Regions from separate parts of the Streptomyces sp. NPDC001020 genome, predicted to be linked through region 2. Evidence: riboswitches for the same ligand, from Rfam matches in the RefSeq annotation. Region 2 holds a riboswitch; the other holds the start of a gene.
The links. Region 2 has a riboswitch for cyclic di-AMP ahead of ACWDEX_RS11045 (transglycosylase SLT domain-containing protein). Riboswitches for the same ligand answer to the same signal wherever they lie in the genome.
Positions count from the first base shown of each region.

Region 1: linked by a shared signal. The riboswitch ahead of ACWDEX_RS02030 (transglycosylase family protein) and the one ahead of ACWDEX_RS11045 (transglycosylase SLT domain-containing protein) in region 2 are both predicted to bind cyclic di-AMP.

Region 1 covers NZ_JBSFLQ010000002.1:83,531-90,482, reverse strand. The annotation lists gene ACWDEX_RS02050 (SurA N-terminal domain-containing protein) at 1-573, shown strand, start outside; gene ACWDEX_RS02045 (nucleoside triphosphate pyrophosphohydrolase) at 685-1,683, shown strand; gene ACWDEX_RS02040 (cytochrome P450 family protein) at 1,799-3,088, shown strand; gene ACWDEX_RS02035 (transglycosylase family protein) at 3,280-4,320, shown strand; cyclic di-AMP (ydaO/yuaA leader) riboswitch at 4,519-4,684, shown strand; gene ACWDEX_RS02030 (transglycosylase family protein) at 4,689-5,402, shown strand; gene eno (phosphopyruvate hydratase) at 5,703-6,952, shown strand, end outside.
Region 2 covers NZ_JBSFLQ010000009.1:96,350-103,301, forward strand. The annotation lists gene ACWDEX_RS11030 (ABC transporter ATP-binding protein) at 1-868, opposite strand, end outside; gene ACWDEX_RS11035 (LolA family protein) at 901-2,127, opposite strand; gene ACWDEX_RS11040 (polyprenyl synthetase family protein) at 2,690-3,700, opposite strand; cyclic di-AMP (ydaO/yuaA leader) riboswitch at 4,739-4,913, shown strand; gene ACWDEX_RS11045 (transglycosylase SLT domain-containing protein) at 4,918-5,415, shown strand; gene ACWDEX_RS11050 (HAD family hydrolase) at 5,446-6,258, opposite strand; partial or broken gene ACWDEX_RS11055 (NAD(P)/FAD-dependent oxidoreductase) at 6,399-6,530, opposite strand; partial or broken gene ACWDEX_RS11060 (hypothetical protein) at 6,607-6,952, opposite strand, start outside.

The sequences.
Region 1 (6,952 bases), on a different contig from region 2:
GGCGCCGCGGCCGTCGTCGGGCAGGATCGGATCACGGTCGCACAACTGGAGAACCGGGTGAACGAGGTGCGTACCGCTCAGCGCGCCGCCGCCACGAACGACGCCCAGTACCAGCAGACCGTCGCCCGGACCGGCAGCCTCACCCGGGACACCCTGCACAGCCTGGTCCTCGACCGGGTCCTGGAACGTGCCGCCAAGGACGCGGGCGTCAGCGTCACCCGCAAGGACATCCAGGACCTGCGTACGAGCCTGGAGGGACAGGCGGGCGGCGCGAAGGCGCTGGAGACCGCCTGGCTGGAGCAGTACGGAGTGGCCCCCGGGCGCGTCGACGACAACCTCCGCACCAACATCGAGGCGCAGAAGCTGGCCGCCGCGCTCGGCGCCGACATGACCACGATCGACGGCAAGAACACCTTCTGGAAGGCGATGTCGCAGGCGTCGAAGGAACTCCACGTCGACCTGAACCCGCGCTACGGCACCTGGGACGTGCGCAAGAGCAGCCGGGTGGACGCGAAGACGCCGTGGGTCAAGGAGGTCACGGCGGTGGCGGCGACACAGCAGCAGCCCGCGTAGCCCGCGGCGTTTCGCCGGGGACCGATCGCCGCCTGTGGACGACCGGTCCCCAAGGCCACCGGCCTGTGGACAACTACCGAGGCGGTCGGTGCCGTGCGTTACGTTCGAGGGGTGAACGCAACCAGCTTCGAAGGCGCCCAGGGCCCGGAGGCGGCCGCCGCCCCCGGCCGGATCGTCCTGCTCACCACCAGCCACCGGGTCGCCCCCGGGCTGCTGTCCTGGCCCGCCTGGCGGGCGCTGCGAGAGGCCGACCGGGTCCTGTGCGCGGACGGGGCGCATCCGCAGCTTCCGTATCTGCGCGAGGCGGGCATAGCCGTCGAGGAGAGCGCCCCGACCGCGCAGGACCTGGTGGACGCCTGCGCGGGCGGGCACACGGTCGTCGTGGTGGCGACCGGCGAGGGCGAGCCGCGCCTCACCGACGGCCTGGCCCGTCTCGCCGGCTCCGGTCGCGTGAACATGCCGGAGCTGGAGCTGCTGCCCGCCTCCTACGACCTCCCGGGTGCCCGCCTGCTCGACCTCGTGCAGGTCATGGACCGCATCCGTGCCGAGTGCCCCTGGTCCTCCCGGCAGACCCACAAGGGCCTGGCGAAGTACGGCATCGAGGAGGCCTACGAGCTGGTCGAGGCGATCGAGGAGGGCGACCGCGACGAGCTGCGCGAGGAGTTGGGCGACGTCCTGCTCCAGGTCGTCTTCCACGCCCGGATAGCCGAGGAGGACCCGGACGCGCCCTTCTCCATCGACGACGTGGCGGGCGGCATCGTCGCCAAGCTGATCCACCGCCACCCCCACGTCTTCGGCGACGAGAGGGCGACGACGCCGGAGGAGGTCAAGGAGCACTGGCTGCGCACGAAGGCGGTCGAGAAGCGGCGCACCTCGGTGACGGAGGGCGTTCCCCTGGGCCAGCCCGGCCTCGCCCTGGCGGCCAAACTGTCGTCCCGTGTCCGCACGGCGGGCCTCGATGTCCCGCTCCCGCAGGGCGAGGGCGTCGGCTACGAACTGCTGGCGGCAGCCGCGCGCGCGGAGGCCGAGGGAGTGGACCCGGAGGCAGCCCTGCGGGCGGCGGCGCGGGCCTACCGGGATGCAATCCGAGGAGTGGAGAGCGGGGACTGAGCGCCGTTGCCCGCCGCGGCTCCAGACGCGGCGTCGCTGAGGTGACGACCGTGGAGGCGAAGGCCGAGGCGGAGCGGGTCGCGGACCATCCCGCCCCGCCGGATACCGTCGAGGGGTGACCGACCAGCACCAGCCCGCCTCTCCCTCTCCCGCCCCCGAACTCTTCACCTGGGAGTTCGCGGCCGACCCGTACCCCGCCTACGCCTGGCTGCGCGAGCACGCACCCGTGCACCGGACGACACTCCCCAGCGGTGTGGAGGCCTGGCTGGTCACCCGCTATGCCGACGCCAGGCAGGCACTGGCCGACCAGCGGCTCAGCAAGAACCCGGCGCACCACGACGAGCCCGCGCACGCCAAGGGCAAGACCGGCATCCCCGGCGAGCGCAAGGCCGAGCTGATGACCCACCTGCTCAACATCGACCCGCCGGACCACACCCGGCTGCGTCGGCTCGTCTCGAAGGCGTTCACCCCGCGGCGCGTCGCCGAGTTCGCGCCGCGCGTCCAGGAACTCACCGATCACCTCATCGACCAGTTCACCGGCAGGGGCGAAGCCGACCTCATCCACGAGTTCGCCTTCCCGCTGCCCATCTACGCCATCTGCGACATGCTCGGCGTTCCCCGCGAGGACCAGGACGACTTCCGGGACTGGGCCGGGATGATGATCCGGCACGGCGGGGGACCCAGGGGCGGGGTCGCGCGGTCGGTCAAGAAGATGCGCGGCTACCTCTCCGACCTCATCCACCGCAAGCGCGCCGCCCTGTCCGACACCCCCGGCCCCGGCGAGGACCTCATCTCCGCGCTCATCCGCGCCTCCGACCACGGCGAGCACCTCACCGAGAACGAGGCCGCCGCCATGGCCTTCATCCTGCTCTTCGCCGGGTTCGAGACCACCGTCAACCTCATCGGCAACGGTACGTACGCCCTCCTCACCCACCCCGAGCAGCGCACCCGCCTGCAGCAGGACCTCGCCGTCGGGGACCGCGGCCTCCTCGAAACCGGCATCGAGGAACTGCTCCGCTACGACGGGCCGGTCGAGCTGGCCACCTGGCGGTTCGCCACCCGGCCGCTCACCATCGGAGGGCAGGACATCGCACCCGGCGACCCGGTCCTTGTCGTCCTCGCCGCCGCGGACCGGGATCCGGAGCGGTTCGTCGACCCCGACCTCCTCGACCTCTCCCGCCGTGACAACCAGCACCTCGGGTACGGGCACGGCATTCACTATTGTCTCGGCGCTCCGCTCGCCCGCCTGGAGGGTCAGACCGCGCTCGCCACGCTCCTCACCCGCCTCCCCGACCTGCGGCTGGCGGGAGATCCCGCCGATCTGCGCTGGCGTGGCGGGCTCATCATGCGGGGATTGCGCTCCCTGCCCGTGGAGTTCACACCGGTTTCGGTACCGGGCCGTTGAGGATCCGTACGACGCGGCGAACGCGTCGGGGTCACCCGGAACATGACGCTTCCACAACTCTGTGATGTTTGCGTGATCTACGCTGCATTAACTTGTGACAAGCGTTCGACTGCCGATACGTTCACGCAATAACGCGGCGGTGCGTCACGGCCGCCGGCGTTGGCCCCTGCTGTCGTGTGAAAGGCAACCGTATGCTCCCCGGGAACGGCCGTCACCGTCGCCCCCGTCAAGCCCCGGCCCTCATCGTCGCGGCCGGAGTGACCGGATCGGCGATCGCGATCCCGCTCCTCGGTGCCACCAGTGCGAGTGCGGCGGACGCCACCGCCTGGGACCAGGTCGCGATGTGTGAGAGCGGCGGTTCCTGGAGCGCCGACACCGGCAACGGACGCTACGGCGGGCTCCAGTTGACGCAGGCGGACTGGGAGAAGTACGGCGGCCTCGAGTACGCGCCCCGCGCGGACCAGGCCAGCCGCTCGCAGCAGATCGCCGTCGCCGAGAGGCTCCTGGCCCACCAGGGTGTCTCCGCGTGGCACACCTGCGCCCCCGTCTCCGGCCTGAACAAGCACTCCGGCTCGACCCGTGTGGACACGGGCGTCGCCGACGACTCCTCCCGCCCCACCGCCGACTCGACGCCCGGCCACGGCCGGTCCCACTCGCACGGCTCTTCCAAGTCGGCCGGACCGTCGCACGCTTCTCCCGCTTCCCCCTCCTCTCCCTCTCCCTCTTCCTCCCCCGCGCCCTCGACGTCCCCGTCGTCCTCCGCGCCCGACTCCTCCTCTCATGCGAAGCCGAGCGCCGGCTCGACCGCGAACGACGCCGGTGCGGGCGACGCGCGGGAGTCCCGTGGACCGTCGGAGGATGCGACGAAGCACGGCAAGTCGGACAAGTCCGTGCCGAGTGGAGACACTTCGGACGTGGATGCGGGCCGGGCCTCCAGCGGGGGGCGTCACCGCGGCGGCAGTGCCGACGAGGGTGGCACGAAGGGGCATGGGGGTGACTCGGCCGGTCGGCATGGCTCGCGTGACTCCCACGTCGCGCACGGCCCCGTCGACGGCTCGTACACCGTCCGCCCCGGAGACAGTCTGTCCGCCATCGCCGACTCGCTTGACCTTCACGGCGGATGGGGCGCGCTCTACGACGCGAACAAGAAGACGGTCGGCTCCGACCCCGACCTCATCTTCCCCGGTCAGAACCTCGCGTTGCAGGGTGAGCGGACCGAGGGGGAGCGCTGAACTGTCGCTCCTCTGACGACAGTTCACGTCCTACTTCGAGTTGAATGTCCGTTTTGGCGAGAGTGAGATATGAGTCTCATAAGTGCTGATCGTCTTTGAAATTCGACGGATCGGCTGCTTACGGTCATGACCGCTCGCCACAGCGGGCCCCGACGGTCGCAACGCCGAATCCTGCCAGCGGCCGCCCGGGAACAGTCGTCGCGTCAAGCGCCGTAGGCAGGAGCGGGGGACCCAAGGTAAGTGCCGCACCCGGGAGTTGACCGGGGCGGCTTGGGGTGAAGCCGCGTGCCCTCAGGTGCGCGGCCGGGCGACTCAACCGGCCCGAACCCGACAGCTCACCTCGCAGGCGTCGGTGAGGGGAACGAACCATGCTGTCTTCCGGCAAGGGCAAGCACCGTCGCCCGTCCAAGGCCGTCCGCGCCATCACGCTCGCCGGTGTCACCGGCGCCGCCGTCGCCGCCCCGCTGATGGCGGCCGGCAATGCCTCCGCCGCCACCGCCGCCGAGTGGGACGCCGTCGCCCAGTGCGAGTCCGGCGGCAACTGGTCCATCAACACCGGAAACGGCTTCTACGGCGGTCTGCAGTTCACCAACTCCACCTGGGCCGCGTACGGCGGCACCGCCTACGCCTCGCGCGCCGACCTGGCCACCAAGGCGCAGCAGATAGCCGTCGCCGAGAAGGTCCTCGCGGGCCAGGGCAAGGGTGCCTGGCCGGTCTGCGGCAAGGGTCTGTCCAGCACTGCCTACAACGGCGGCGCGGCCTCCTCCAGCGGCAACAGCTCCTCCAGCGGCAACAGCTCCTCCAGCGACTCCGCGCAGAGCGGCACCGCGTCCCGCCCGACCGAGCAGCGGGCGGCCCGCTCGTCGGAACGCCCGGTGGCGCAGAAGACCGTCACCACCCCGACCGGCAAGAAGGTCAAGAAGGGTGACGGCGAGTACCGGGTCACCAAGGGCGACACCCTCAGCTCCATCGCCGCGACGCATCACGTCCGGGGCGGCTGGCACAAGCTGTTCGAGCTGAACAAGGACATCGTCGAGAACGCCGACCTCATCTACCCGGGCCAGCAGCTCCACCTGAAGTGACAGGCGTTCGGTAGCCGGGCCACAGCCCCCTCTCCACGCGGCCTCCGGAGCGAGGTCGCGTGGAGAGGGCCCCCGTCCCCACGAACTCCCCGCTCCGGTGCGTGTTCCCCCGTACGTGCCGGAGCGGGGCTTCACTGCCTTCGCGCCCCGCGACGACCTCGTTCCGTTCCGCGCTGAAACAACATGGACCGTCACCCTGTCCGCGGGACGGTCGGTCGGTCGGCCGGGACCCCCAGACGGATAGGCTCTAGTCGCAAGGTGCCCCGCACTCTCAGCGTCACATCCCAGAAGGAGATGCTCGTGCCGTCCATCGACGTCGTCGTAGCCCGGGAAATCCTGGACTCCCGAGGCAACCCCACGGTCGAGGTCGAGGTCGGCCTCGACGACGGCAGCACGGGTCGTGCCGCCGTCCCGTCCGGCGCCTCCACCGGTGCCTTCGAGGCCATCGAGCTCCGCGACCAAGACCCGGGCCGCTACCAGGGCAAGGGTGTCGAGAAGGCCGTTCTCGCCGTCATCGAGCAGATCGGCCCGGAGCTGGTCGGGTACGACGCCACCGAGCAGCGCCTGATCGACCAGGCGATGTTCGACCTGGACGCCACCGACAACAAGGGCTCCCTCGGCGCCAACGCCATCCTCGGCGTCTCCCTCGCCGTCGCCCACGCCGCATCCGAGGCCAGCGACCTCCCGCTCTTCCGCTACCTGGGCGGCCCCAACGCGCACCTGCTGCCGGTGCCGATGATGAACATCCTGAACGGCGGCTCGCACGCCGACTCCAACGTGGACATCCAGGAGTTCATGATCGCCCCGATCGGCGCGGAGTCCTTCTCCGAGGCCCTGCGCTGGGGCGCCGAGGTCTACCACACCCTCAAGAAGGTGCTGAAGAACAAGGGCCTGTCCACCGGCCTCGGCGACGAGGGCGGCTTCGCCCCGAACCTCGGCTCCAACCGGGAAGCCCTCGACCTCATCCTCGAGGCGATCAAGGAGGCCGGCTACGCCCCCGGCGAGCAGATCGCCCTCGCGCTCGACGTCGCCGCGTCCGAGTTCTACAAGGACGGCTCCTACGTCTTCGAGGGCAAGCAGCGCTCGGCCGCCGAGATGACCGAGTACTACGCCGAGCTGGTCGAGGCGTACCCGCTGGTCTCCATCGAGGACCCGCTGTTCGAGGACGACTGGGACGGCTGGAAGACCATCACCGCGGGGCTCGGCGACAAGGTCCAGCTCGTCGGCGACGACCTGTTCGTCACCAACCCCGAGCGCCTGGCCCGGGGCATCGAGGAGGGCGCCGCCAACGCCCTGCTGGTCAAGGTCAACCAGATCGGCTCGCTGACCGAGACCCTCGACGCCGTGGAGCTGGCCCAGCGCAACGGCTTCAAGTGCATGATGTCCCACCGCTCCGGCGAGACCGAGGACGTCACCATCGCCGACCTGGCCGTCGCCACCAACTGCGGCCAGATCAAGACCGGCGCCCCGGCGCGCTCCGAGCGCGTCGCCAAGTACAACCAGCTGCTGCGCATCGAGGAGATCCTCGACGACGCCGCGGTGTACGCCGG
Region 2 (6,952 bases):
GTTCACGACCTGGGGGTTCACCCGTCACCCGGCCCTCTTCCACCACCACGTCGGTCACGCCCTGTTCCTTCAGGACACGGGCCGCGTCGGCCACGTCCGGGGTCGTCACGACGAGACGCCCGCGCGCCCCGGCCGCCAGGTCCGCCACCGCGCCCTGTGTGATCAGCCGCCCCTGGGCCATGACCGCGGCGTGCGTGCAGACCTGCTCGATCTCGTCGAGCAGATGGGAGGAGAGGAAGACGGTCGTGCCGTCCGACGCCAGCTCCCGCACCAGGGAGCGGATCTCCCGCATGCCCTGCGGGTCGAGTCCGTTGGTCGGCTCGTCCAGAACGAGGAGCCTGCGGGTCTGGAGCAGTGCGGCCGCGAGACCGAGGCGCTGCTTCATACCCAGGGAGTACGCCTTCGCCTTCTTGCCGGCGGCCGCTGTGAGCCCGACCCGGTCGAGGGCGGCCGCGACCCGCGTCCGCCGGGTGCGCGGGTCGGCGGTGGGGTCGGCGGCGTCGTACCGCAGGAGGTTGTCGCGGCCGGAGAGGAAGCCGTACAGCGCCGGGCCCTCGATCAGGGCGCCGACGTGCGGGAGCACGGCGCGCGAGGACCGGGGCATGGGCTGCCCCAGGACGCGCGCCGTGCCGGAGGTGGGCTCGATCAGGCCCATCAGCATGCGGATGGTGGTGGTCTTGCCCGAGCCGTTCGGCCCGAGGAAACCGAAGACGCTGCCCGCCGGGACGGCCAGGTCGAGACCGTCCACGGCGAGCTGGCCGCCGCGGTAGCGCTTGGTGAGGGCACGGGTGGCGATGACCGGGACATCCCGGTCACTCGCCATCACGTCGGGCCCCGCTTCCGCTTCCGCGGCGGACCGCTCCTGCATGGGCTCTCCTGCTTCTGCCGTCGGCGCGGGGCCTACTTCCCCGCGTTCGCCGCCTTCACCAGCGCGTCCTTGGTCACCGCGCCCGCGTACACCTTGCCGTTGTCCGTGATCAGGGCGTTGACCAGGCGGGTCGAGAAGACCGTGCCCTTGCCGAACGAGCCGGTGACGTGGTCGCCGAGCGAGTTCAGGACGCCGGACACCGCGCTGCCGTCGGACGACGGGCCCGAGGGCACCCCGCCCTTGCTGCCGGAGTCGAACACGACGATCGAGTTCCAGCCCTGGCCGATGGTCTTCGACCGGCCTCCCTCGGCCGCCTTCTTCTCCATCGCCTTGGGCCGCTCCTTCCGCTGCTCGGCCTTCAGGTCATCGCCCTGGGTGACCTTCGTGCCCTTGGGCGGTGTGAAGGTGAACGTCGACGCGGCCGGCTTGGCGAACGAGATCTCCGTGTAGCCCACGTCCACGACGGCCGCGCCACCCGACGCCGGGGTCAGCGTGAACTTCAGCGGCGTCCCGGTCTTCGCGTCCACCCCGATGCTGATCGCGCCGACCGTGGTGCCCGACTGCTTCGGCCGGATGAGCAGCTTGTACGCGTCCCGGCCCGCGATCTGGGCCGTGCCGTCCACCGTGACCGAGGTCGTCTTGTCGGCGGCCTTCAGGGCCTCCTGAGCGAAGTCCTTGGGCGTGGCGGGCACCTCCTCGGGTGTCGCCTTGCCGCTCCTGTGGTCACCCGCGCCGGTCGAGTGGTACGCCTCGTTCGACGCGCTGTCGTACGCCCACACGTCGTTGCCGTTGCGGATGACGCTGTACTCGGCGGCCTTCTCTATGAGCGAGAGCTTCTGCTTGTCCTGGCCGTCGGCCGCGACGCGCACGGTGTGGGTGCCGGAGGCCAGTTCGAACAGCTTGGATTTCGGGTCGGCGACCGAGCCTTCCTTGCCCTTCGCTCCCTGGGAGAGCGCACCCGAGGCGAGGCTGTTCTCCAGCCCGCCGAGGTTTGGCAGACCCAGGTCCGTGCTGATCTTCACCGTGCCGGACATCTGCTGGACGTCCGACTTGGCGATCTTCTCGATGAGCTGCTGCGCACTGATCTTCGGCAGGTCGGGGTCGCCGGATCCCGCGAACGCCGGGGCAAGCCCGATGGTCGCCGCGGCCACCCCCACCACCGCGACCGGAACGACGTACCGCGCGGCCCTGCGCCGCCCGTCGCGTACGTCCTCGGCTTCCCCGGCGGGTGTGCTGTCGTCGGATTCGTACGGTGCCATGTGTGCCTTACCTCCGTCGTCGGCGGCGGCCCTTCTTCCGTGCACTCGTCCACCCCTGCGCCGCCATTGTCACCCGAACTCCTGTGGGGTGGTGTCTTCCATCTGACCAAATCGGCCGGACGGAAGCGTCAGACCGCGGGCTCAACTCCGCGTAATCCTGGGGTATGACATGGCGGGGCGGCTCCTCCCCCGACCCGTAGGGGTCGTCGAGGGAGGCCGGTTGGCGAACAGGCGACACGCCGGCTCACCTCCGCGCGAAGGCGTGGTTCGCCCGGTACGGCACGCCGATGATCGCGCCGACGTGCGGGATCCGGTCGACACGGCTCCGCCCACCGCGTCCAGGCGCGGAAATCCGGACGGTGTCCGCGAGCAGGCCATGGCGTGTTACCGAACGAGTGTCCGAGCAGATGGAGTTCGGGGAGCCCGCCGCTGCTCATGGACACGGACCTGGACTCGCTCCAGGCCTGCGAACCTGCCTCACGGTTCCCGAGGTGCGTGACGTGACGGCCACGGGTGCACCAGGCCTGCCACAGGAGGCAGGAGTGACACCACTGGGGCGGCGTCAGCCCGCCCGGTGCACCACCGCGTCACACAGTTGCATCAGGGCCGCCTTCGCGTCGCACTCCCGCAGCGGGCCCAGGGCCGCGCGGGCGTCCTCCACGTAGCGGACCGTGTCGCGACGGGCCTGCTCCAGAGCCGGATGGGCACGGAGGCGGGCGAGTGCCTCGGCGTGGCGGGCGTCGTCGGTGAGGTCCGAGTCCAGCAGTTCGCACAGGGCGATGTCCTCGGGCAGTCCCAGGCGCTTCGCACGCTCCCGCAGACGCAGGACGGGGAGGGTCGGGATGCCCTCGCGCAGATCCGTCCCGGGTGTCTTCCCGGACTCACGCGAGTCCGAGGCGATGTCCAGCACGTCGTCGGCGAGCTGGAACGCCACGCCCAGCCGCTCGCCGTACTGCGTCAGCACATCCACGACCGTCTCGTCGGCGCCCGACATCATGGCACCGAACCGGCATGCCACCGCCACCAGCGAACCCGTCTTGCCGCCGAGGACGTCGAGGTAGTGCTCCACCGGGTCACGGCCGTCCCGTGGGCCCGCCGTCTCCAGAATCTGGCCCGTGACCAGCCGTTCGAAGGCCTCCGCCTGGATGCGGACCGCCTCGGGGCCGAGGTCGGCCAGGATGTGCGACGCCCTGGCGAACAGGAAGTCACCCGTGAGGACGGCTACCGAGTTGCCCCAGCGGGTGTTCGCGCTGTCCACCCCGCGCCGCACCTCGGCCTCGTCCATCACGTCGTCGTGGTACAGCGTGGCCAGGTGGGTCAGCTCCACGACCACGGCCGAGGGCACGACACCGGGCGCGTACGAGTCACCGAACTGGGCCGCGAGCATCACGAGCAGTGGCCGGAACCGCTTCCCGCCCGCGCGCACCAGATGCTGTGCGGCCTGCGTGATGAAGGGGACCTCGCTCTTGGTGGCGTCGAGCAGCCCTTCCTCGACAGCGGCCAATCCGGCCTGGACATCGGCTTCGAGAGCCTGGCCCCGCATGCTCAGCCCGAATGGCCCGACGACGCTCACGTGGGGTCTCCTGTCTGCTGACGATCACACGGCCGGTGTCAAGGATGGTCACTAGGTCGATGGCGTTGGCTGTCGACTGGCTCACGGAGTTTGTCGATCTGTCTCCGCCATCACTCAAGTCAGCGTATCCGGTCACGTTTCGATCACCACGAGCGCCCGCTGTTCCAGGCCAGGCCGTATCGGATCACGAACGGCGCATTCAAGACCAGGTGATACAAAAAGGTATTTATCGGTACAGCCGAAAAGCGCCCCTCATAGCCGGAAGCGACCCCCGTTCGGTGGGTGTCGGCGATCCCGACAGGCGCCGTCACGAGAGACGCGACCGCCACCGTCACCCGGCCGGGCGCACGCACCGACGTCCCACCCATGCCGCGCTCACACTGAAACCCACCCTCACCCTCACCCCAGGGCGGCACCCGTCTGTACGCACCGGCATGGCGCCCACCGACCGGCGATCCGCACCGGCCGCCCCAAAACCTCGCCCTGCCACCCACTCCACTGACTCCACCGCGCCCCGCGACGAGCCACATCTCCCCCGGCACGCGGGGCACGGCCACGCCTTCACGCACGACCACACCTTCTTGCCCATGGAGACGCGCAGGCACGACACGCCGCCGACAAGTGCGGCGAGACGGCGTTCCACCGGTGCCGGAGGGGCGGATTCCGCGCACACCGAATGAACGGACGGATTCCGTGTACGGCGACCGGCGGGGCGGAGGTTGCGGCGCACAGGACTTCGTAACTGCCAGAATGTGAACCTTTTGCCCGAATTACCCATTTATGCGAGCTACGCACCAATTGGGATCAAGATGGTGTGAGTGAAATGGGTCACGCCAGCACCCAAATCGGACATTCGAGGCCGTTCGCCAACTCCCCATTTGCAGGCGGCAAGTTGAGTCCTACTCAACAAAATGGATCATACCCCCCATTCCCCCAGGTCAAGGTCATTTTGATCGGACCGTGATGTCTGGCCTTGTTTCCGACATGTGCTTCCGCATACCTTCCCTTCACCCGAGCGGACGCCAAATCCTGCCACCGCTCGAAAACCCATCGACCCCTTTAAGGCAGGAGCGGGGGACCCAGGTAAGTCGCCGATCCGGACACCGCGCCGGTACGGCTCGGGGTGAAGCCGTGGCCTCTTCGACGAGGACATGGCCGGGCACCTCCCCGCCCGAACCCGACAGCTCACCTCGCAGGCGTCAGGAGAGGAATACGACATGCCCGCTTTCGCCCTGCCCACACGCCGTCGGGACCGCGGCTCCAAGGCCACCCGCCTCACCCGCACCCTCGCCCTCGCCGGCGCCGGTGCAGCCGTTCTCGTCCTCCCGGTCGCCGGCGCGACCAGCGCTTTCGCCGCCCCCGCTGCCACGCCGACCGTGGCCGTGACGACCCAGGGCACGACCCTCGACAGTTGGATCCGCCAGTCGCTGACGGTCATGGCGCAGCACGGCATTCCCGGTACGTACAACGGCATCTACCGCAACGTGATGCGCGAGTCCTCGGGCAACCCGAAGGCCATCAACCTCTGGGACTCGAACGCCCGAGCTGGCATCCCGTCCAAGGGTCTCCTCCAGGTCATCGACCCGACGTTCCGCACGTACCACGTGCCGGGCACGGCGTTCGACCCGTACGACCCGGTGGCGAACATCACCGCCGCGTGCAACTACGCCGCCGCACGGTACGGCTCGATCGACAACGTCAACAGCGCGTACTGAGGCAGCCCGGCCGAGAGCTGCCGCCGGGGCCTACCGCCCCACGAAGAGTCGTTCGAGGACGACGGCGATGCCGTCGTCCTCGTTCGACGTTGTGACCTCGTCCGCGACCGCCTTGAGTTCGGGATGGGCGTTGGCCATGGCTACGCCATGCGCGGCCCACTGGAACATGGGGATGTCATTGGGCATGTCACCGAAGGCGATGGTCGCCGACGGCGACAGGCCCAGGTACTCGGCGGCCAGCGCGAGACCCGTCGCCTTGGTGACACCGCACGGCTGAAGCTCGACGGTGCCGGGCCCCGACATGGTGACCGAGGCAAGGGAACCGACCGCCTCGCGGGCCGCCGTGGCCAACTCGTCGTCGGACAGGGCGTGATGGCGCAGCAGCACCTTGCTGATCGGCTCGCACCACAGGTCGTCGCGCCGTTCGACGCGCACCGCGGGCAGGGTGGGATGCGGCATCAGGTAGCCGGGCTCGACGAGCGTGAGCCCGTCCACCCCGTCCTGGTCGACGGCCGCGTACACCTGCCCGACCTCGGCCTCGATCTTGCCGAGCGCGGTCTCGGCCAACTCCCGGTCCAGGGTGACGGAGAACAGCAGCCGATCCGCGCGGGCGTCGTACACCTGCGCGCCCTGTCCGCACACCGCGAGCCCCAGGCTGCCGAGTTCGTCGAGCAGCGGCCGCACCCTCGGTGCCGGGCGTCCCGTCACCACGAGGTGCTGCGCGCCGGCTGCCGCGGCCCGCTCCAGCACCGCCTTCGACCGATCGGAGAACGTGTCGTCACCGCGCAGCAGCGTTCCGTCCAGGTCAGTGGCGATGAGGGCGTATGCGAGGGGTGCGGCCATGATCAGAGAATACGGATGGATCCACCGGGCGACCGGACGACGTCAAGTATCCCGTGCGCACCCCGATGAACGCGCTACGGTGGAGGGTTGGGCGTCCCGAGTTCGCGCCGTCGGCGGTGTCGGTCCCGACGGCGGCTTTCTGGACGGCCGTTGAACCAGTGCGACGACGACACACAGCCCGTGCCGAGCCTCGGCGCGCCCCGGCTCACTGCCAGTTCCGTGCGCAGTTCGTGGCCCAGGAAGTCCATCGCGGCGATGTCCACGCGGTAGCCCAGGACGCAGTGTGCCTACTTCGTGGTGGAAGGTCGAGCCCGTACTGTCCGCCCGAACCCGTGGTGGTTTCTGTTAGATGAATCGTGCGGCGAGGTCCGCGAGTTCCGGGTTGTCGACGACGTACGCGTTCGCCGTCATGCCTGCGTGCGGCGGCCAGGAGCGGACCTTGACGCCGGTGAACAGAGCGAGCGGGGTCGAGCTCTGGTCGAAGTACGCGTGCACGATCCAGTGGAGTCCACCTCCAGGAAGGGGCCGCCCAGGACGTCCTGATGCTCGGCGATCAAGACGGCCGCCTCCTCGTCGGTGGGGATGAGGACGGTCGGGCAGCCGATGCGGCGCCCGATGCGCAACAGACCCTCCACGAGCCGCTCCGGCTCCTCCGTCCCGCTGGTCGGCCACACGAAAGCGCGCCGCAGACAGC